Regions from separate parts of the Pseudomonas sp. C9D1 genome, predicted to be linked through region 1. Evidence: predicted binding sites of a transcription regulator. Region 1 holds the regulator's gene; the other holds the start of a gene.
What was found. Region 1 encodes LexA, which represses DNA repair genes until DNA is damaged. Its sites were predicted from a motif close to CTGTNTNNNNANACAG; they were not measured.

Region 1 (11,196 bases):
TACTGCCAAGGGCGCCAACGTGCGTTTCGAAGTGGCCAAGGAGAAGGGGGCTGCCTTCAAGCCGCTGAACGAAGCCCAGGCCATGGCCGCGCTGGAGAAGCTCAAGTCCTCCAGCTACAGCGTCATGAAGCGCGAGGACAAGCCGACCTCGAGCCGTCCGTCCGCCCCCTTCATTACCTCCACCCTGCAGCAGGCTGCGAGCAACCGCCTGGGCTTCGGGGTGAAGAAGACCATGATGATGGCCCAGCGTCTCTACGAGGCGGGCTACATCACCTATATGCGTACCGACTCGACCAACCTCTCCGCCGACGCCGTCACCATGGTGCGCGGCTTTATCGAGGGTGAGTTCGGCGAGAAGTACCTGCCGGCCAAGCCGAACTTCTATTCGAGCAAGGAGGGCGCCCAGGAGGCGCACGAGGCGATCCGTCCTTCCGACGTCAACCTCAAGCCGACCCAGCTGTCGGGCATGGAGCGTGACGCCGAGCGCCTGTACGACCTGATCTGGCGCCAGTTCGTGGCCTGCCAGATGCCGCCGGCCGAATACCTGTCCACCACCGTTGCCGTGGCTGCCGGTGATTTCGAGCTGCGTGCCAAGGGCCGCATCCTCAAGTTCGACGGTTACACCCGCGTGCTGCCGCAACAGAGCAAGCCGGGCGAAGACGACGTGCTGCCGGACATGAAGGAAGGCGAGGGCCTGAAGCTGATCGAAGCTCGACCCCAGCCAGCACTTCACCAAGCCGCCGGCACGCTTCTCCGAGGCCAGCCTGGTCAAGGAGCTGGAAAAGCGTGGCATCGGTCGCCCGTCCACCTATGCGGCGATCATCTCCACCATCCAGGACCGCGGCTACGTCACGGTGCACAACCGCCGCTTCTATTCCGAGAAGATGGGCGACATCGTCACCGAGCGCCTGAATGAAAGCTTCTCCGACCTGATGGACTACGGCTTCACCGCCGGTATGGAAGAGAACCTGGACGATGTCGCCCAGGGCGAGCGCGACTGGAAGAACCTGCTGGACGAGTTCTACGGCGACTTCAAGAAAAAGCTGGAAGTGGCCGAGGTCGCGGACAGTGGCATGCGCGCCAACCAGCCGACGCCGACCGATATCGCCTGCCGCGAATGCGGCCGGCCGATGATGATCCGCACTGCATCCACGGGTGTGTTCCTCGGCTGCTCGGGCTACAGCCTGCCGCCGAAAGAGCGCTGCAAGGCCACCATCAACCTGGTTCCGGGCGACGAAATCGCCGCGGACGACGAGGGTGAGTCGGAGTCCCGCGTACTGCTTGGCAAGCACCGTTGCCCCATCTGCAGCACCGCGATGGATGCCTACCTGCTGGACGAGACCCGCAAGCTGCACATCTGCGGCAACAACCCGGATTGCGTTGGCTACGAGATCGAACAGGGCCAGTACCGCATCAAGGGCTATGAAGGCCCGAGCCTGGAATGCGACAAGTGTGGCAGCGAGATGCAGCTGAAGACCGGTCGTTTCGGCAAGTTCTTCGGTTGCACCAATCCCACGTGCAAGAACACCCGCAAGCTGCTGAAGAGCGGCGAGGCTGCACCGCCGAAGATCGACCCGATCAAGATGCCGGAGCTCAAGTGCGAGAAGGTGGACGACACCTACGTGCTGCGCGATGGCGCTTCGGGCCTGTTCCTAGCCGCCAGCCAGTTCCCCAAGAATCGCGAAACCCGTGCGCCCCTGGTGCTCGAGCTGATTCCGCACAAGGAAGAACTCGATCCCAAATACCACTTCCTGCTCAGCGCACCTGCCAAGGACCCGGATGGCCGTCCGGCAGTGATCCGCTTCAGTCGCAAGACCAAGGAGCAGTACGTGCAATCGGAAGTGGACGGCAAGCCTACCGGTTGGCGCGCCTTCTTCGACGGCGGCAAGTGGAAGGTCGAAGACAAGCGCTGATGGACTGTTGCGCGCCGGGGTAGCCTGGCGCGCATACTAGCCAACCGATTTTGCGACGGAGTGGCCGCCATGGCGCATGAACTCTATACCCGTACCAACCAGAAGCTCTATTTCGCCGGCCTGGCGCTCGAATCCTGGCGCAAGGCGGAAGAGGGCAGGGCGATGAATGCCCAGGCGCTGGTCCAGGCGGAGCGCGAAGCGGCGCTCTTCCACCTGTATGGTGCCTTGCTCGGGCTTTGCCACGAGATCGCGGGCTACTACCGCCTGCCCGAGGCCAATGCACCGCGCCCCGAGATGCTGCTCACTGCTGACGTGCTGGCTGCTGCGCCGAGCCCTGAACTATCGGAGCTGGTGGAACTGGCCCAGCAACAGGAAACCTGGCTTGCCGAGCTGCTGGTCGCCTATGGCGCGCTGTTCCTGCCGCCCCAGGCGCCGAAGAAGGCCAAGGTCGATCCGACGTTGCCTTTGATAGAAGCGGTGAGCGTCGATGACGAGCCGCCGGCCCTGTCCCGGGCAACCCTGGAAGAGTGGCGGCAACACCTGAAAAACCTGGCATTGCGTTTCCGCGAGGCGCTGTCGGAGTGCTGAGTTGATCGATGGGCTAGGGTGGCCCGTCAGCCGGCTGGTACAATGCCCACCTTTAGTGGAGAGATGACCCCATGCCAACGTCCTTTCTGGAAATAGTCGAGCTGCCCGACGGCCGCATCATCCTGCGCCGCGCGGAAGACGAGGAGGCGTTGGTGACGCTGGACTTCTCTTCTGACGCCAAGGCATTCCTGCAGGGGCATCACCTGGAAGTCGCCAAGGCCATGCTCAATGTGGGCGTGCAGATGGCCGGCCGCCTGGCTGAAGGCGAAGTGGACCACGAAGAAGGCCCGCGCGTCCTGCACTGACGGGACGCTCTGTCGGCTCCCGCTCGCTGGAACCGATTATTCCTCACCCGTGTTACCAACCCGTTGCGGCTACATGGCCTGTTTACGGGTAACGGTCTCTTATCCCAGTCGGATATTCAGGCTTTGCGCGCCACCCTGGCGTGCGGCGTGTGCGAGCGCCTGCTTTTCGATGCGGTTCAGCGGCAGCCAGCTGACGACCGTATGGCTGCGGCCCAGCCTCAGGGCTTCGCAAGCCAGTTCCAGCGCGCTGCGTTCTCCCCTTGGGTCGAGAAGCAGGATGCGCTCCCGATTCAGTCCGGCATCCCGCAACCAGGCCTGTGTCAGGCTGGCGGGCGCACCGATCAGCGTCAGCCAGCGGGCATCCTGTTCCTGGCTGAGCTCCCGCAGGATGGGGGCGAGCAAGTGGCGGCAGTGCCCGGCAGCTCCGCTCAGCGAAAGCTCACTGAAGGCTTCGGGCTCCTCTTCCCATTGCGGCTCCAGTGCCAGGGGCGCCGGGTTGGCGACAATGGCGTCGTGGAATAGCGGCAGTTGGGTTCGGCCAAACGATTGAGGGAACTGCATGACGCCTCCTATCAGCGGCGGATGACGCCGACGCTCAAGCCTTCGATGACCAGGTCCTGCTCCTGCAGGTTCACCTCGATCGGTGCGAAATCCGGGTTCTCGGCGATCAGCCAGACCTTGTCGCCTTCGCGCTTGAAGCGCTTCACGGTGACTTCGTCATCCAGGCGCGCGACGACTATCTGGCCGTTGCGAACTTCACGCGTGGTGTGCACGGCCAACAAGTCGCCGTCATGGATGCCGATGTCCTTCATGCTCATGCCGCGTACGCGCAACAGATAGTCGGCGCGGGGATGGAAGAACTCCGGGTTGATGCGGCAGGATTCCTCGATGTTCTGTTGGGCGAGGATGGGAGCGCCAGCGGCTACGCGGCCAATGATGGGCAGGCCTTCTTCCTCGGTGCTGGGCTCGAAGCCAGGAATGCGGATGCCTCGGGAGGCGCCGGGTGTCATCTCGATGGCGCCCTTGCGGGCCAGCGCCTTGAGGTGTTCTTCAGCGGCGTTGGGCGATTTGAAGCCCAGTTCCTGGGCGATCTCCGCGCGGGTGGGCGGATAGCCGTTGTCTTCTATGCAGCGCTTGATGAAGGCGAGGATCTCGGCTTGGCGGGGCGTGAGTTTCAGCATGTCGGCGCTCTGTCTTTTTATACAGTGACTGGAATTATATACAGTGATCATCGCTTGGCAACAAGTGTTCTCTGCATCCTCTGCCGGGCGGCCATTGAGCTCTAGTGACTTGCCCGCTGTCTTGCGGGAATATGTCGCCTGCGAGCCGTGACCGGAGCGTCAGAAGATGGTGTATGCGGCTTGACAAGCCAGCGGCCTGAAACGTATGTTTCAAACAAGTGTTTGTCAGGCGGAGGAGCCATGGCCCAGTCGGAAACCGTCGAACGCATTCTTGATGCAGCGGAACAGCTGTTCGCGGAGAAAGGCTTCGCCGAGACTTCGTTGCGTTTGATCACCAGCAAGGCGGGTGTGAACCTGGCTGCTGTGAACTATCACTTCGGCTCGAAAAAGGCGCTTATCCAGGCGGTGTTCTCGCGCTTCCTGGGGCCTTTCTGCCAGAGCCTGGAGCGCGAGCTCGATCGCCGGCAGGCGAAGACCGAAGCGCGCGCGACCCTCGAAGAACTCCTGGAAATGCTGGTCGAGCAGGCGCTGGCGGTGAAGCCGCGCAGCGGTAACGACCTGTCCATTTTCATGCGTTTGCTGGGCCTGGCCTTCAGCCAGAGCCAGGGGCACCTGCGCAAGTACCTCGAAGAGGTGTACGGCAAGGTCTTCCGCCGCTACATGCTGCTGGTCAATGAGTCGGCCCCCAAGGTGCCGCCGCTGGAGCTGTTCTGGCGGGTGCACTTCATGCTCGGGGCTGCGGCGTTCAGCATGTCCGGCATCAAGGCGCTGCGCGCGATGGCCGAAACCGATTTCGGCGTGAATACGTCCATCGAACAGGTGATGCGCCTGATGGTGCCGTTCCTCGCGGCCGGCATGCGCGCGGATACCGGCTTGTCCGACGAGACCCTTTCCAAAGCGGTGCTCAAGCCGCGTAGCAAGTCCCCGAGTACGCCCGCCAAGGCTTGATCGCCGGTGGGCGAGGCCATGGGGATCGGCTAAGCTAGCGCCCCATGTCCGACCTCGATCTACTCCATGTCTCCATCGCTGACCAGCGCCTCTACGGCTTTGCCGGAGAGCGTCTGGTGCTGCGCCTTCCCGTCTCCACCGCGCTCAATGGCGCCGGTGAACTCAGTGGCTCCAATTGCACCCCGCGCGGCCTTCACCAGGTGCGCGCGAAGATCGGTGAGGGGTTGCCGCAAGGGGCTGTACTGCGTGGCAGGCGTTGGACCGGCGAGACCTGGACGCCGGATCTGCATGCCCAGTTTCCCGGACGCGACTGGATACTCAGCCGCATCCTCTGGCTGAGCGGCCGCGAGCCCGGGCGCAACCGCCTCGGCAAGGTCGACAGCATGCGTCGCTACATCTATTTGCACGGCACGCCGGACAGCGAACCCATGGGCGTGCCGCTGTCCCATGGCTGTGTGCGCCTGCGCAATGCCGACCTGCTTGAACTCTTCCCCCGCGTGCCCGTCCACTGTGCTGTTCTGATAGACGAAGCACCTCGTCCCGAGTGGTCCGTGGCCGAACTCTCCTAAGGAAATCCCATGCAAGGCTCCCTGATGCTGGACATCGGCGGCACTTGGCTGACCGCTGAAGATCGGCAGATCCTGCGGCAACCGGAAGTGGCCGGCCTGATCATTTTCGCCCGCAATATCGAGGACCCGCGCCAGGTGCGCGAGCTGTGCGCGTCCATCCGCGCGGTGCGCCCTGACCTGATCCTCGCCGTCGACCAGGAGGGCGGTCGCGTACAGCGCCTGCGCAACGGCTTCGTGCGCCTGCCGGCCATGCGTGCCCTGGCGGACAACGACAACGCTGAAGCCCTGGCCGAGTATTGCGGTTGGCTGATGGCCACCGAGGTGCTCGCCGTTGGCCTGGACATCAGCTTCGCGCCCGTGCTCGACCTCGACCACCAGCGCAGCGCGGTGGTCGGCAGCCGTGCCTTCGAAGGCGACCCACAGCGCGCCGCCGTGCTGGCGGGTGCCTTCATCCGTGGATTGCGTGCCGCCGGCATGGCCGCCACCGGCAAGCACTTCCCCGGCCATGGCTGGGCCGAAGCGGACTCCCACGTGGCCATTCCCACCGATGAACGTAGCCTGGAGCAGATCCGCGCCACGGACCTCGTGCCCTTCGCGCGCCTGGCCTCGGAGCTGGACGGCATGATGCCCGCCCATGTCATCTATCCCCAGGTCGACCCGCAGCCCGCCGGCTTCTCGAAGCGCTGGCTGCAGGACATCTTGCGGGGCGAATTGAAATACTCCGGGGTGATCTTCAGTGATGACCTGTCCATGGCCGGTGCCCACGTGGTGGGTGATGCCGCCGAGCGCATCGAGGCCGCGCTGAGCGCTGGCTGCGACATGGGGCTGGTATGCAACGACCGCGCCTCGGCCGAGCTGGCCCTGTCGCGCCTGCAGCAGTTGCGTGTCACTCCGCCCGCGCAGCTCGAACGCATGCGTCGCCGTGCCTTCCCCGGCACCGAATACCGTCAAGACCCGCGCTGGCAAACGGCGATCGCCGCCCTGCGCGAAGCCCAGCTGATCGACTGAAGGAAGCGACATGACCGTTTACGCGATTATCGGTGGTACCGGCCTCACCCAGCTCGAAGGCCTGACCATGAAGGCGCTGCTCAACCCCGAGACGCCCTATGGCGCTCCCTCGGCGGGCATCGTCCAGGGCGACTACGCCGGGCGTGAGCTGTTGTTCCTCGCCCGCCATGGCCACCCGCACCGCATTCCCCCGCACCAAGTCAACTACCGCGCCAACCTCTGGGCCCTCAAGCAATCCGGCGCCCAGGCGGTGATCGCGGTCAACGCCGTCGGTGGCATCCACCCCACCATGGGTACCGGGCACCTGGTTGTGCCCCATCAGTTGATCGACTACACCCACGGCCGCACCGACACCTTCTTCGAAGGCGAGCTGGATCACGTCACCCACATCGACTTCAGCCACCCCTATGACGAGGCGCTGCGGCAGAAACTGCTGGCGGCGCTCGCCAAGACCGGGCACGCCTACAGCGCCGAGGGCGTCTACGGCTGCACTCAGGGCCCGCGCCTGGAGACCGTGGCCGAGATCGCCCGCATGGAGCGCGATGGCTGCGACCTGGTGGGGATGACCGGCATGCCCGAGGCGGTGCTCGCCCGTGAGCTGGACCTGCCCTACGCGTGCATTTCCCTGGTGGTCAACCCGGCTGCCGGCAAGTCCAGCGGCATCATCACCATGGACGAGATCGAGGCCGCCCTGGCTGAAGGTATCGGCAAGGTGCGCGAAGCGCTGGCCCTGCTGTTCAAGGGCTGATCGGGCTTCAGGCTTTCGGCAGGGGGGCGAAGAGGGCGTCGAGGTCCTCTTCGCGCAGCTGCCAGTCAGCCCCTTCGCTCTGGCCGAGAATGCCCTCGGCCAGCAGCGCCTTGCGCTGCTGCAACTGCTGGATCTTCTCTTCCACCGTGCCCCGGGCGATCAGCTTGTAGACGAACACCGGCTTGTCCTGGCCGATGCGGTAGGCGCGGTCGGTGGCCTGGCGTTCGGCGGCCGGGTTCCACCAGGGGTCGTAGTGGATCACGGTGTCGGCTGCGGTGAGGTTGAGGCCGGTGCCGCCCGCCTTGAGGCTGATCAGGAACAGCGGCACTTCGCCGTCCTGGAAGCGCTTCACCGGTGTGCGGCGGTCGCGGGTGGAGCCGGTGAGGATCAGGTAGTCGATACCGCGCTGCTGCAGTTCCGCCTCGATCAGTTCCAACATGCTGGTGAACTGGGAGAACAGCAGCACCTTGCGGCCTTCGGCGAACAGCTCCACCAGCATTTCCATCAGGCTGTCCAGCTTGCCCGAGGTGCTGCCGCGCAAGGGGCGGGTGCGCTCGTGCTCCACCAGGCGCAGGTCGCAGCAGGTCTGGCGCAGTTTCAGCAGCGCCTCGAGTATCACCATCTGGCTACGCGCCATGCCCTTGTCCTGGATTTCCGCACGGACCTTCTGGTCCATCGCCAGGCGCACCGTTTCGTACAGGTCGCGCTGGCCTTCGCTGAGTTCCACCCGCTGGACGATCTCGGTCTTGGCGGGCAGCTCGGTGGCCACCGATTCCTTGGTGCGGCGCAGCAGGAAGGGGCGGATGCGGCCGTTGAGGTGGGCGAGGCGTTCGGTGTCGCCGCGTTTCTCGATGGGCGTGCGGTAGTCGCGGGCGAACTGCTTGGCATCGCCTAGCCAGCCGGGCATGAGGAAGTGGAACAGCGACCAGAGTTCGCCCAGGTGGTTTTCCAGCGGCGTACCGGACAGGCACAGGCGCTGCCGGGCCTCGAGCTGACGCACCGCCTGGGCGGCCTTGCTGGTGGGCGTCTTGATGTTCTGCGCCTCGTCCAGCACCAGCAGGTGCAGCGGTTGTCCCTTCCAGGCGGCGAGGTCGCGGGGCAGCAGGGCGTAGGTGGTCAGCAGCAGGTCGAAGTCGCCCAGGCGTTCGAAATCCTTCTTGCGGTTCGGGCCGTGCAGGGCCAGTACGCGCAGGTCCGGGGCGAAGCGCATGGCTTCGTCCTGCCAGTTGGGAATCAGGCTGGTGGGCATCACCACCAGGGCGGGGCGGTCGAGGCGCCCGGCGTTCTTCTCGGTCAGCAGGTGGGCCAGGGTCTGCAGGGTCTTGCCCAGGCCCATGTCGTCGCCCAGCACGCCGCCGGCACCCAGCTCGCGCAGGCTCTGCAGCCAGGCCAGGCCCTGCAGCTGGTAGCTGCGCAGCTCGGCCTGCAGGCCGGCAGGGGGCTCGTGGCGGGTTTGCCGGCTGTCGCGCAGGCGCTCGGCGAAGCTGCGCAGGCGCTCGCCGCCCTGCCAATCCAGCTCCAGTTCGTCGAGCTGGTTCAGTCGCGCCGCGTCGGGCAGGCTCAGGCGCAGGCTGCGGCCTTCCGGGCGGTCGCGCAGGTAGAGCTCGCCCAGGGTCGCCAGCAACGGCTTGAGGCGACCGAAGGGCAGGACCACCTGCAGGGGGCGGCCGGTATCGGCCCCGAGGGTGTCCAGTTGCAGGCGCAGGTGCTCGTCGTCGCGGCGCTTCTGCAGGCTTTTCGGGCTGAGCAGCTTGGGGTTTTGCTGGATCAACCGCAGCAGGATGGGCAGCAGGCTGATGCGTTGCCCTTCGACGACGATGCCCAGCTCCAGGTCGAACCAGTGCTGCCCAGGCTCTTCTTCGAGTTCGGCGTACCAGCCGTCCACGCTGGACAGGTCGAAATGGAAGCCGGGGCGGATGTCCACTTCCCAGCCCTCGGCACGCAGTTCCGGCAGGCCCTTGTTCATGAAGCGCTGCCAGGCACTGTCGCCAGGCAGTTCGAAGAGTTCGTAGAGGTCGCTCGGCAGCGCCAGGCTCTGGCGCAGGGATTCCTTGAAGCCGAGCTGGCGCAGGCGCTCGCGCAGGGCTTCTTCGGTGGCCGGTTGGCGCTGCACTTCCAGCAGCTCGCCCTGGCGCTTGCTGACGGCGGGCTGGCGGCTGTTCTTGCCGCGGGTGGTGATGCCGGCGTAGTCGAAGGCCAGCCCGGCACGGTGCTGCTGGCTGCCGACCATGCGCCCGCTGCGCAGGTCGTAGAGGCTCTGCGCCAGGCTGCCCAGGGTCAGCAACGGGCGCGGCTGGATGTCCTTGAGCACGCGCCTGACCACCGGCGGCTCGGAGGCCGGCACCAGTCGTTCGGGGCGCGCGCTCGGTGGCCCTTCCGCCAGGACCTGTAAGATGGCGGCCACGCAGTGTTTGCAGTTGATGCCGACCGGGCAGCTGCAGCGGCCGATAACCCCGAGCCCGTGGGGCGCCAGGCGGATGTTCTGCTGGTAGCAGTTGTCGCCCGAGCCGGCGCAGCTGGATTGCAGCAGGGTGTCGTCCATCGCCGTCAGGCGCGCCAGGCGCTGGCGGGCATAGCTGGCGCCGCGCTGCAGCGCGCCCGGGTCGAAGTCCTGCTGCCAGTCGTGCTGGCGCAGGTGTTCGAGCAGTGTCGGCACGTGGCTCAGAGCGGGCTGATGCGGATCAGGACGCCCAGGCTGGAGTGATCGAGGTAGGTCAGCTCGCCATTCTTCAGGCGGGTGCCCTGCTTGATACGCTCGCTGCCGCTGAGCAGGCCGCTGCCATCGAACTGGTTGACCCAGAAATCGACGGCGACATCGGTGTAGCGCACCTGGGACAGGGTCACGGTGCCTTCGACCGGGAAGTGGCCGAGTTGCTGGTCACCGGTGCTGATGGCCACGCGGCTGGGGTTGGCGCCGACGCTCTGCGACCAGGCCTTGTGCAGCAGCACCTGGTAGCCATTGCCGGCGTTGAGCTTGGCGGCTTCGCCATTGAGTGCGGTGGCGCGCTCGCCGACGCTGTCCAGGCCCTGGGCGCCGTTGGCCCAGTCGTCCGGGGCCGGCTGGCTGGCCGGGGTGGCGTCGCCCGACTGGCGGAAGAGGATCAGCTCGACCTGGTAGAGCCCGTCGGCGAAGGCGCTGGGGGCCAGCAGGGCAAGCATCAGGGCGAGGAAACGGAACGCACGCATGGATCAGTCCTTTAAGCGGATTACGGAGTCAGGCGCTCGAACAGCGCCTCGAGTGTATTGAAGCGTTCTTCCGGGCGCTCCATCGGTACCTGGAAGCGGAACAGCGTGGCCCCTTCGAACTTGTAGCGCTTGGGCTGGCTCTGGATCAGCTTGATCAGCACCAGCGGGTCGACGCAGGTGTCGGCGGCGAATTCTATCCGACCACCTTGCGGGCCGGCGTCCACTTTCTTGATGCCGAGCTTTTCCGCCTGCAGTTTCAGCAGGGTCAGGCGCACCAGGTTCTTGGTCGGCTCGGGCAACAGGCCGAAGCGGTCGATCATCTCGACCTGCAGCTCCTTGAGGCCGTCCTCGTCGGCGGCCGAGGCGATGCGCTTGTAGAGGATCAGGCGCGCATGCACGTCGGGCAGGTAGTCCTCGGGGATCAGCGCCGGCAGGCGCAGGTTGATCTCCGGGCCGCCGCCCAGCGGCTGTTCCAGGTTCGGCTGCTCGCCCTTGCGGATGGCCTTGACCGCGCGCTCGAGCATTTCCATATAAAGGGTGAAGCCCACCGCCTGGATCTGCCCGCTCTGGCCGTCGCCGAGCAATTCGCCGGCACGCGGATCTCCAGGTCGTGGGTGGCGAGGACGAAGCCGGCGCCCAGGTCCTGGGCGTTGGCGATGGCCTCCAGGCGCTTTTCGGCGTCCGGCGTCATCTGCTTGCGCGGGGGCGTCAGCAGGTAGGCATAGGCCTGGTGGTGGCTACGGCCGACGC
Region 2 (11,196 bases), on a different contig from region 1:
ACGGACCTCGACGATCTCGTACTCGATCAGGCCGCTCGGGGTTTTCACCACGACGATGTCGCCCTCTTCCTTACCTACCAGCGCACGGGCGATGGGCGAGCCCACCGACAGCTTGCCTTGCTTGATGTCGGCCTCATCTTCACCAACGATCTGGTAGGTCACGGTCTCGTCGGTTTCCACGTTGGCGATATCCACCGTGGTGCCGAAGATCACCTTGCCGGTGTGGGCGATGGTGGTGACGTCGATGATCACCGAGTTCTGCAGGCGCCCCTCGATGTCACGGATACGCGCCTCGACCATGCCTTGCTGCTCGCGCGCGGCGTGGTACTCGGCGTTCTCCTTGAGGTCGCCCAGCTCGCGCGCCTCACCGATGGCCTGGCTCAGTTGCGGGCGCATGACCTTGGTCAGATGCGCCAGTTCCTCTTCCAGGGCGCGAGCGCCCTGGACAGTCATGGGGTACTTATTCATGCCTTGATCCCTGCATGCAGATCCTGCAGCCGGCGAACGGTCTTCTCGGGACCGAACTTGAGCGCTTCACAGACCGCCTGCCCCGCCGCGATGGTGGTGGTGCAGTAGATCTTGTGCTGCAGGGCGTTACGACGAATCGAGTAGGAGTCAGCAATCGACTGGCGCCCCTCGGTGGTGTTGATGATCAGGGTAACCTCATCGTTCTTGATCATGTCAACGACATGGGGACGACCCTCGGTCACCTTGTTGACGCGGCGCACCGGCAGGCCGGCAGCCTCGATCACCTTGGCGGTACCGGCGGTAGCGACCACTTCGAAGCCCAGCGCGACCAGGTCACGTGCCACCTGAACGGCTTCCGGCTTGTCGTCTTCGCGGACGCTGATGAACGCGCAACCGGAGTTCGGCAGAATCTCGCTGGCACCCAGCTGCGCCTTGGCGAAGGCTTCGCCGAAGCTGTCGCCTACGCCCATCACTTCACCGGTGGACTTCATTTCCGGGCCGAGGATCGGGTCGACGCCCGGGAACTTGGCGAACGGGAAGACTGCTTCCTTGACGCTGAAGAACGGCGGAATGATTTCTTCTTGGTAGCCGGCCTCGGCCAGGCTCTTGCCCGCCATGACGCGTGCCGCCACCTTGGCCAGGGACTCGCCCACGCACTTGGAGACGAACGGCACGGTACGGGAAGCACGCGGGTTCACTTCGATCACGAAGATGTCTTCGCCCTGCACGGCCATCTGCACGTTCATCAGGCCGACGACACCGAGCTCCAAGGCCATTTTCTTGACCTGGTCACGGATCTCGTCCTGGATGTGCTTGGGCAGCGAGTACGGCGGCAGCGAGCAGGCGGAGTCACCGGAGTGCACGCCAGCCTGTTCGATGTGCTGCATGATCGCGCCGATCACGACGCTCTCGCCGTCGCTCACCGCATCCACGTCCACTTCGATGGCGCAGTTGAGGAAGCGATCCAGCAGCACCGGGCTGTCGTTGGAGACCTTCACCGCTTCACGCATGTAGCGCTTGAGCTCTTCTTCCTGGTAGACGATTTCCATCGCCCGGCCGCCCAGTACGTAGGACGGGCGCACCACCATCGGATAACCGATGTTCTTCGACAGAGCCAGGGCCTCGTCTTCGCTGCGGGCAGTGGCGTTGGCCGGCTGGCGCAGACCGAGACGCTGAACCATCTGCTGGAAGCGCTCGCGGTCCTCGGCACGGTCGATGGCCTCGGGGCTGGTACCGATGATCGGCACGCCGGCCTCTTCCAGGGCGCGGCAGATCTTCAGCGGAGTCTGGCCGCCGTACTGGACGATCACGCCCTTCGGCTGCTCGACACGGACGATTTCCAGCACGTCTTCCAAGGTGACCGGCTCGAAGTACAGGCGGTCGGAGGTGTCGTAGTCGGTGGAGACGGTTTCCGGGTTGCAGTTGACCATGATGGTCTCGTAACCGTCTTCACGCATGGCCAGTGCCGCGTGTACGCAGCAGTAGTCGAACTCGATGCCCTGGCCGATACGGTTGGGGCCACCGCCGAGGATCATGATCTTCTCGCGGCTCGACGGGTTGGCTTCGCACTCTTCCTCGTAGGTCGAGTACATGTAGGCGGTATCGGTGGCGAACTCGGCGGCGCAGGTGTCCACGCGCTTGTACACCGGCAGCACCTTGAGCTTGTGGCGATGGGCACGCAGGCTCTTCTCGGAAACACCGAGCAGCTTGGCCAGGCGCGCATCGGAGAAGCCCTTGCGCTTGAGCTTGAACATCAGGTCGCGGTCGATGGCGGACAGGCCGAGGGTCTGTACAGTCGCCTCATCCTTGATCAGGTCCTCGATCTGCACCAGGAACCACTCGTCGATACGGGTCAGCTCGAACACTTCGGCGATGGTCTTGCCAGCGCGGAAGGCGTCGGCCACGTACCAGATACGGTCAGCGCTGGGCACGGTCAGTTCGCGACGCAGGGTGCTTTCGGCTTCCGGGTCGTTCAGGTCCAGCTTCGGATCGAAACCGGCAACGCCGACTTCCAGGCCGCGCAGGGCTTTCTGCATGGACTCCTGGAAGGTACGGCCGATGGCCATGACTTCACCGACGGACTTCATCTGGGTGGTCAGGCGGGCGTCGGCCTTGGGGAATTTCTCGAAGGCGAAGCGCGGCACCTTGGTGACCACGTAGTCGATGGCCGGCTCGAAGGACGCCGGGGTACGGCCGCCGGTGATGTCGTTGGACAGTTCGTCCAGGGTGTAGCCGACGGCCAGCTTGGCGGCGATCTTGGCGATCGGGAAGCCGGTGGCCTTGGAGGCCAGTGCCGACGAACGCGATACGCGCGGGTTCATCTCGATCACGACCATGCGGCCGGTGTTCGGGCAGATGCCGAACTGGACGTTGGAACCGCCGGTCTCGACGCCGATCTCGCGCAGTACGGCCAGGGAGGCGTTGCGCAGGATCTGGTATTCCTTGTCGGTCAGGGTCTGGGCCGGGGCCACGGTGATGGAGTCACCGGTGTGCACGCCCATCGGGTCGAAGTTCTCGATGGAGCAAACGATGATGCAGTTGTCCTTCTTGTCGCGGACCACCTCCATCTCGTACTCCTTCCAGCCGATCAGCGATTCGTCGATCAGCAATTCGCTGGTCGGCGACAGATCCAGGCCGCGGGCGCAGATTTCCTCGAATTCTTCACGGTTGTAGGCGATGCCGCCGCCGGTGCCGCCCATGGTGAAGGACGGACGGATGATGCAGGGGAAGCCCACCTTCTCCAGCACGCCGTAGGCTTCTTCCATGTTGTGGGCAATGCCGGAAACCGGACAGGCCAGGCCGATGTCCTTCATCGCCTTGTCGAAGCGCGAGCGGTCTTCGGCCTTGTCGATGGTGTCGGCGTTGGCACCGATCATCTCGACGCCGAACTTCTCCAGCACGCCGTGCTTTTCCAGGTCCAGCGCGCAGTTCAGCGCGGTCTGGCCGCCCATGGTCGGCAGCAGTGCGTCGGGGCGCTCCTTCTCGATGATCTTGGCCACGGTGGCCCACTTGATCGGCTCGATGTAGGTGGCGTCGGCCATGGCCGGGTCGGTCATGATGGTGGCCGGGTTGGAGTTCACCAGGATGACGCGGTAACCCTCTTCCTTCAGGGCCTTGCAGGCCTGAGCGCCGGAGTAGTCGAACTCGCAGGCCTGGCCGATGACGATCGGGCCGGCGCCGAGGATCAGGATGCTTTTGATATCTGTACGTTTAGGCATTTTTACTCACTCGAATCCTTGGGTCAGTCGGCAGGCTTAGCGGCGCTTGGCCATGGCTTCGATGAAGCGGTCGAACAGCGGGGCCACATCGTGGGGGCCGGGGCTCGCCTCCGGATGTCCCTGGAAGCTGAAGGCTTCCTTGTCGGTACGCTCGATGCCCTGCAGGGTGCCGTCGAACAGCGACTTGTGGATGGGGCGGACATTGGCCGGCAGGCTGGTCTCGTCCACGGCGAAACCGTGGTTCTGGCTGGTGATCATGACCACGCCACTGTCCAGGTCCTGGACGGGGTGGTTGGCACCATGGTGGCCGTGGCCCATCTTCAGGGTCTTGGCGCCGGACGCCAGGGCCAGCAACTGGTGGCCGAGGCAGATGCCGAAGACCGGAATCTCGGTCTCGAGGATTTCCTTGATCGCCGCAATGGCGTAGTCGCAGGGCTCGGGGTCACCAGGGCCGTTGGACAGGAACACGCCATCGGGATTCAGTGCCAGCACTTCGCTGGCCGGGGTCTGCGCGGGGACCACGGTCAGGCGGCAGCCACGGTCGACCAGCATGCGCAGGATGTTCAGCTTCACGCCGTAGTCGAACGCCACCACGTGGTAGGGCAGTTCGCTGGCGGGGATTTCCGGGTGGCTGTCGGTTTTCAGGTCCCAGATGCCGGAGCGCCACTCATAGCGTTCGGTGCAGCTGACCACCTTGGCCAGGTCCATGCCCTTCAGGCCAGGGAAGCTGCGCGCAAGCTCCAGCGCCTTCTCCGCAGTGGCGCCTTCACCGGTGAGGATGCAGCCGTTCTGCGAACCTTTCTCGCGCAGGATGCGGGTCAGGCGGCGGGTATCGATACCGGCGATGGCGACGGTGCCATTGGCTTCCAGATAGTCGGGCAGCGATTGCTTGTTACGCCAGTTGCTGGCCAGCAGCGGCAGATCACGGATGATCAGGCCGGCAGCCCAGACGCGATCGGACTCGGCATCTTCCGGCGTGGTGCCGGTGTTGCCGATATGGGGATAGGTCAGGGTAACGATTTGCTGGGCATAGGAAGGATCGGTGAGGATTTCCTGGTAGCCGGTCATGGCGGTGTTGAACACCACCTCTCCGATGGTCTGGCCGTCGGCCCCGATGGATTCACCGAGGAAAATGCTGCCGTCGGCAAGCGCGAGTATGGCTGGCTTAGTCAAGAAGACCTCCCGTAGATCAAGGCTGAAGCAAACGCAGGTTGTAAAAAAGCGGGATGACGTTTTGAACCGTCACCCCGCTTTTTTATCTGAGCCATTCTGCGTAACTTTTAGTGGACACACTAAAGCTGCAGCTTACAGGAAAGGCCTTTTACGGTCCACCGTGGAGTAGGACCTTTCGGCAGTCTCAGCGCAGGCCGAGCACATCCTGCATATCGTAGAGGCCCGCTTCCCGCCCTTCCAGCCAAGCGGCCGCACGAACCGCGCCACGGGCGAAGGTCATGCGGCTCGAGGCCTTGTGGGTGATCTCCACGCGCTCGCCATCGGCGGCGAACAGCACGGTGTGATCACCGACCACATCGCCGGCGCGCACGGTGGCGAAACCGATGGTTTCGCGCGGGCGGGCACCGGTCTGGCCTTCGCGACCGTAAACGGCCACTTTTTCCAGATCACGCCCCAATGCACTGGCGACGACCTCACCCATGCGCAGCGCGGTGCCGGACGGCGCATCCACCTTGTGGCGGTGGTGGGCTTCGATGATCTCGATATCCATATCGTCACCCAGAACCCGGGCAGCCGTATCGAGCAGCTTCAGACAGAGGTTCACGCCCACGCTGTAGTTGGCGGCGAAGACGATGGGGATCTCCTTCGCCGCGACACTCAGCAGCTCCTTTTCCTGAGCACTGAAACCGGTGGTGCCGATGACCATGGCCTTGCCCGCCTTGCGGCAGACTTCCAGGTTCTTCAGGGTCACGGTCGGGTGGGTGAAGTCGATCAGCACGTCGAACTCGTCGATCACCTTGGCCAGGTCGCCCGACAGCGGCACACCGATACGGCCCAGGCCGGCCAGCTCGCCGGCATCGGCGCCCACCAGGGTGCTGTCCGGGCGATCGATCGCCGCGGTCAGGCCAGCGCTACCGCCGGTCTGCTGCACCGCCTCGATCAGGATCTTGCCCATGCGCCCGGCGGCGCCCATCACTGCAATACGTCGCATAACCAAAGCTCCAAGCTGCAAGCCCCGAGCCGCAGGCGCTGCTCCTGGAGCCTGCGCCTGCAGTTGGGGCCGGGGTATCAAAGATCGCCGAAGAAGCGCTTCATGCCTTCGAACCAGCTACTGGCCTTGGGCGAGTGGGAGCCGTCGTTCTGCAGGCTCTTGCGGAACTCTTCGAGGAGCTCGCGCTGGCGCTTATCGAGGTTCACCGGCGTTTCGACCACCACGCGGCACATCAGGTCGCCCGCACCACCACCGCGCACCGGGGCCACGCCCTTACCGCGCAGGCGGAACAGCTTACCGGTCTGGGTCGCCTCGGGGATCTTCAGCTTCACACGACCGTCGAGGGTCGGCACTTCCAGCTCACCCCCCAGGGCGGCGTCGGCGAAGCTGATCGGCACTTCGCAATAGAGGTGCTTGCCGTCGCGCTGGAAGATCGGGTGCTCGCGCACATTGACCACGACATAGAGATCACCAGCCGGGCCGCCCATTGCGCCCGCTTCGCCTTCGCCCGAAAGACGGATGCGATCGCCAGTATCGACACCAGCCGGCACTTTCACCGACAGGGTCTTGTGCTCTTCCACACGCCCCTGGCCGTGGCAGCTGCCACAGGGGTCGGAAATCATCTTGCCGGTGCCATGGCAACGCGGGCAGGTCTGCTGCACCGAGAAGAAGCCCTGCTGCATCCGCACCTGGCCGATGCCGCCACAGGTGGTGCAGGTCACCGGGCTGGTGCCCTTCTTGGCGCCGGACCCTTCACAGGTCTTGCAATTGACCAGGGTCGGCACGCGAATGGTGACGGTGGTACCGCGAACCGCTTCTTCCAGGTCCAGCTCCAGGGTGTAGCGCAAGTCGCTGCCACGCTGGGCACCGCCACGCTGACCACCGCGCTGGCCGCCGAAGAAGTCGCTGAACACATCGCCAAAGATGTCGGAGAAGCTGGCGCCGCCGAAGCCTGCGCCACCACCTGCCCCCATCTGCGGATCGACGCCGGCGTGGCCGTACTGGTCGTACGCGGCACGCTTGCTGGCGTCGGAGAGCACTTCGTAGGCCTCGTTGGCCTCCTTGAATTTCTCTTCAGCCGCCTTGTCGTCCGGATTGCGGTCCGGGTGGTATTTCATGGCCAGACGACGATAAGCCTTCTTCAGCTCAGCCTCGCTGGCGCCCCGCTCGACACCGAGGATTTCGTAAAAGTCACGTTTAGCCATTGGTTCTCACACTCTTCAAATTTTGCGCCCTCCAGACACGCCGACGCGGGAGCAAGCTCCCGCGCGGCGCATCAACCTGCGGGGTCAGGCCCCGCAGGCAGGAGAGCAAGCAAGCCTGATGCTTACTTGTTGTCCTTGACCTCTTCGAACTCGGCGTCGACGGCATCGTCGGATGCCTTGTCGTCGCCGGCCGGAGCACCTTCGCCAGCCTGGGGCTGTTCGGCGTACATCTTCTGCGCCAGCGGAGTGGAAGCCTGGGACAGGGCATTCATCTTGGCTTCGATCTCGGCCTTGTCGTCGCCCTTGACGGCAACTTCCAGCTCACCCAGCGCCTTCTCGATGGCAGCCTTCTCGTCGGCAGTGGCCTTGTCGCCAGCCTCGGTGACCATCTTGCGGGTCGCATGGACCAACGCATCACCCTGGTTACGGGCGGCGGCCAGCTCCTCGAACTTGCGATCCTCCTCGGCATTGGCCTCGGCGTCACGCACCATCTGCTGGATTTCGTCCTCGGACAGGCCGGAGTTGGCCTTGATCACGATGGACTGCTGCTTGCCGGTGGCCTTGTCCTTGGCGGACACGTGCAGGATGCCGTTGGCGTCGATGTCGAAGGTCACCTCGACCTGCGGCACACCACGGGGAGCCGGCGGAATCTCGGCCAGGTCGAACTTGCCCAGGGACTTGTTCTGCGCGGCCTGCTTGCGCTCGCCCTGCAGCACGTGAATGGTCACGGCGGACTGGTTGTCGTCGGCGGTCGAGAACACCTGCGACTTCTTGGTCGGGATGGTGGTGTTCTTCTCGATCAGCGCGGTCATCACGCCACCCAGGGTTTCGATACCCAGGGTCAGCGGGGAAACGTCGAGCAGCAGCACGTCCTTCACGTCACCGGACAGTACGGCGCCCTGGATGGCGGCACCGATGGCCACGGCTTCGTCCGGGTTGACGTCCTTGCGTGCTTCCTTGCCGAAGAAGTCGGCAACCTGCTTCTGCACCAGCGGCATGCGGGTCTGGCCGCCGACCAGGATCACTTCGTGGATATCACCCACATCCAGGCCAGCATCCTTCAGCGCGATACGGCACGGCTCGATGGTACGAGCGACCAGGTCTTCGACCAGGGCTTCCAGCTTGGCGCGGGAAATTTTCACGTTCAGGTGCTTCGGACCGGTCTGGTCTGCAGTGATGTACGGCAGGTTGACGTCGGTCTGCTGGCTGGAGGACAGCTCGATCTTGGCCTTCTCGGCAGCCTCTTTCAGGCGCTGCATGGCCAGGGGATCGCCCTTCAGGTCCATACCGGACTCTTTCTTGAACTCGTCGACGAGGTAGTCGATCAGGCGGATGTCGAAGTCCTCACCACCCAGGAAGGTGTCGCCGTTGGTGGCCAGAACCTCGAACTGGTGCTCGCCGTCGACTTCGGCGATCTCGATCACCGACACGTCGAAGGTACCGCCGCCCAGGTCATAGACGATCACGGTGTGGTCGCCCTTGGCCTTGTCCATGCCATAGGCCAGCGCAGCCGCAGTCGGTTCGTTGATGATGCGTTTGACGTCCAGACCGGCGATACGACCGGCGTCCTTGGTAGCCTGGCGCTGGCTGTCGTTGAAGTAGGCCGGAACGGTGATCACCGCTTCGGTCACGGTCTCGCCGAGGTAGTCTTCGGCGGTCTTCTTCATCTTCTTCAGCACTTCCGCGGAAATTTGCGGCGGCGCCATCTTCTGGCCCTTCACTTCGACCCAGGCGTCACCGTTGTCGGCCTTGGCGATCTTGTAGGGAACCATCTTGATGTCTTTCTGCACGACGTCTTCTTCGAAGCGACGACCGATCAGGCGCTTCACGGCGTACAGGGTGTTGTGCGGGTTGGTTACCGCCTGGCGCTTGGCGGACTGGCCGACAAGGATCTCGCCATCGTTGGTGTAAGCGATGATCGACGGAGTGGTACGAGTGCCTTCGGCGTTCTCGATCACCTTGACGTTACCGTTCTCCAGGATAGCCACGCAGGAGTTGGTGGTCCCCAGGTCGATACCGATGATTTTGCCCATATTCTCTCTCCCGAAACTTTGGATTTGCCGAGACCCCGTTTCACTGGCCGCGGCAGCATAAAAACGCTTGAACTAACAAATGGGGGCCGGAGGCCGGATTTCAAGCCTGCTCGTCGATGGACGGCGGCGCTTCACTCGGAGCCTTGCTGACCACCACCATGGCGGGGCGCAGCAGGCGACCGTTCAGCAGGTAGCCCTTCTGGAACACCTTCAGCACGCTACCGGGCTCCACGTGGGTGCTTTCCTGCATTGCCATGGCCTGGTGGTGCTCCGGGTTGAACGGCGCACCGTGCGGGTCGACCGCTTCCAGCTGGTAGCGCTTGAGGGTGTCGTGGAACAGCTTGAGCGTCAGTTCCATGCCCTCACGCACCGGCTTGATCGACTCGTCATCGGCCGCGGTCAGCTCCAGACCACGCTCGAGGCTGTCCACCACCGGCAGCAGGTCATTGGCGAATTTTTCCAGCGCGAACTTGTGCGCCTTTTCCACATCCTGCTCGGCACGGCGGCGGATGTTCTGCAATTCGGCGGCAACGCGCAGGGACTGATCCTGGGCGGCAGCCAGTTGCTCTTCCAGCGTCTGCACACGAACCGCCAGATCGTCGCCAGCGGCGCCTTCGGCAGCAGCGTTCGCTTCAGGGTTCTGATTATCCAGGGTCTGTTCGTCAGCCATGCGTTCCTCCTTTCAAAAACGGGCCGGGGCATAACCCGGCGATCTGTCCGCCTATATGGGGTCGCAATTTGTCGGTTCAAGGGGGAGGGGTGATTGTCAGGCGGAAAACAAACACTGTATAAATACCCAGCCATCGCCCTGGGAGTGCCGCCATGCTGGTCCACCTTTCCGTTCACAACTACGCCATCGTCGAACACCTCGATCTCGAACTCGCCGGCGGCATGTCGGTGATCACCGGCGAGACCGGTGCAGGCAAGTCGATCATGCTCGACGCACTCGGCCTGACCCTGGGCGACCGCGCCGACAGCGGCGTGGTGCGCCCCGGCGCGGACAAGGCCGACATCCTCGCCAGCTTCGACCTCCACGACATCCCCGAGGCCCGCACCTGGCTCGCCGAGCGCGACCTGGACAACGACGGCCCCTGCATCCTGCGCCGGGTCATCACCGCCGAAGGCCGTTCGCGCGCCTATATAAATGGCACCCCCTGCCCCCAGGGCGACCTCAAGACCCTGGGCGAGCTGCTGATCGACATCCACAGCCAGCACGAGCACCAGTCGCTGCTCAAGCTCGACACCCACCGCCGTCTGCTCGACGAGTTCGCCAGTGCCAGCGAGCTGGCCCGCCAGGTCCAGCTCGCCGCGCAGCGCTGGAAACAGACCCGCCAGGAGCTGGAGCGTCTGTCGCGCAGCGGCGAAGAACAGCGCGCCCGCCACCAGTTGCTCAGCTACCAGCTGGAGGAACTGGAAAACCTCGCCCTCGGCGAATCCGAACTCGACCAGCTGGAGCAGGAGCACAAGAACCTCTCCAACGCCGAGAGCCTGCTCGCCGGCTGCCGCCAGGTGCTGGACATGTGCAGCGAAAGCGATGCGGGAAACGTACTCAGCGCGCTCACCTCCAGCCTCAACCGCCTCACCGCCTTCAACACCCAGCAGGGCGCCATCGCCGAAGCGGTCAACCTGCTGGCCAGCGCCCAGATCCAGGTGGAGGAAGCGGTTGGCGAGATCAACCGCTTCATCGACCACTTCGACGCCGACCCACAGCGCCAGCAGCAGCTGGAAGAGCGCCTGGACACCATCTATACGCTGGCGCGCAAGCACCGCGTACACCCGGGCGAACTGGCCAACCTGCAGCAATCCCTGCTGGAAGAGATCGAGGCGCTGAATGCCGATGACGAAGCCGTCGAGCGCCTGACCGAGGAGCTCGAGTCCTACACCCGCCACTACCAGACCAAGGCGGCGGAGCTGAGCAAGCTGCGCGGCAAATCCGCCGGCAAGCTGGCCAAGGCGGTGGAAGTCGAGATGCAACGCCTGGGCATGCCCGGCGGGCGCTTCACCATCGAACTGCACCCGCTGCAGGCACAGGATCCGCAGGCTAACGGCATGGAGCAGGTCGAGTTCCTGGTCAGCGCCAACCCCGGCCAACCCCTCAAGGCACTGGC

Region 2: recN (DNA repair protein RecN) is a predicted target of LexA. The motif match lies at 9,873-9,888, and genes of this name have one in related genera.

The regions. Positions count from the first base shown of each region.
Region 1 is NZ_JBSZIE010000001.1:1,322,879-1,334,074, forward strand. Features, by position in the region: partial or broken gene topA (type I DNA topoisomerase) at 1-1,913, shown strand, start outside; gene ACXI0U_RS06150 (DUF6586 family protein) at 1,983-2,501, shown strand; gene ACXI0U_RS06155 (hypothetical protein) at 2,573-2,806, shown strand; gene sulA (SOS-induced cell division inhibitor SulA) at 2,906-3,367, opposite strand; gene lexA (transcriptional repressor LexA) at 3,379-3,987, opposite strand; gene ACXI0U_RS06170 (TetR/AcrR family transcriptional regulator) at 4,228-4,935, shown strand; gene ACXI0U_RS06175 (L,D-transpeptidase) at 4,980-5,504, shown strand; gene nagZ (beta-N-acetylhexosaminidase) at 5,514-6,512, shown strand; gene ACXI0U_RS06185 (S-methyl-5'-thioinosine phosphorylase) at 6,523-7,260, shown strand; gene ACXI0U_RS06190 (DEAD/DEAH box helicase) at 7,268-9,802, opposite strand; gene ACXI0U_RS06195 (CsiV family protein) at 9,922-10,446, opposite strand; partial or broken gene mfd (transcription-repair coupling factor) at 10,467-11,196, opposite strand, start outside.
Region 2 is NZ_JBSZIE010000002.1:2,554,799-2,565,994, forward strand. Features, by position in the region: gene greA (transcription elongation factor GreA) at 1-468, opposite strand, end outside; gene carB (carbamoyl-phosphate synthase large subunit) at 465-3,686, opposite strand; gene carA (glutamine-hydrolyzing carbamoyl-phosphate synthase small subunit) at 3,723-4,859, opposite strand; gene dapB (4-hydroxy-tetrahydrodipicolinate reductase) at 5,044-5,850, opposite strand; gene dnaJ (molecular chaperone DnaJ) at 5,928-7,055, opposite strand; gene dnaK (molecular chaperone DnaK) at 7,178-9,088, opposite strand; gene grpE (nucleotide exchange factor GrpE) at 9,189-9,758, opposite strand; gene recN (DNA repair protein RecN) at 9,911-11,196, shown strand, end outside.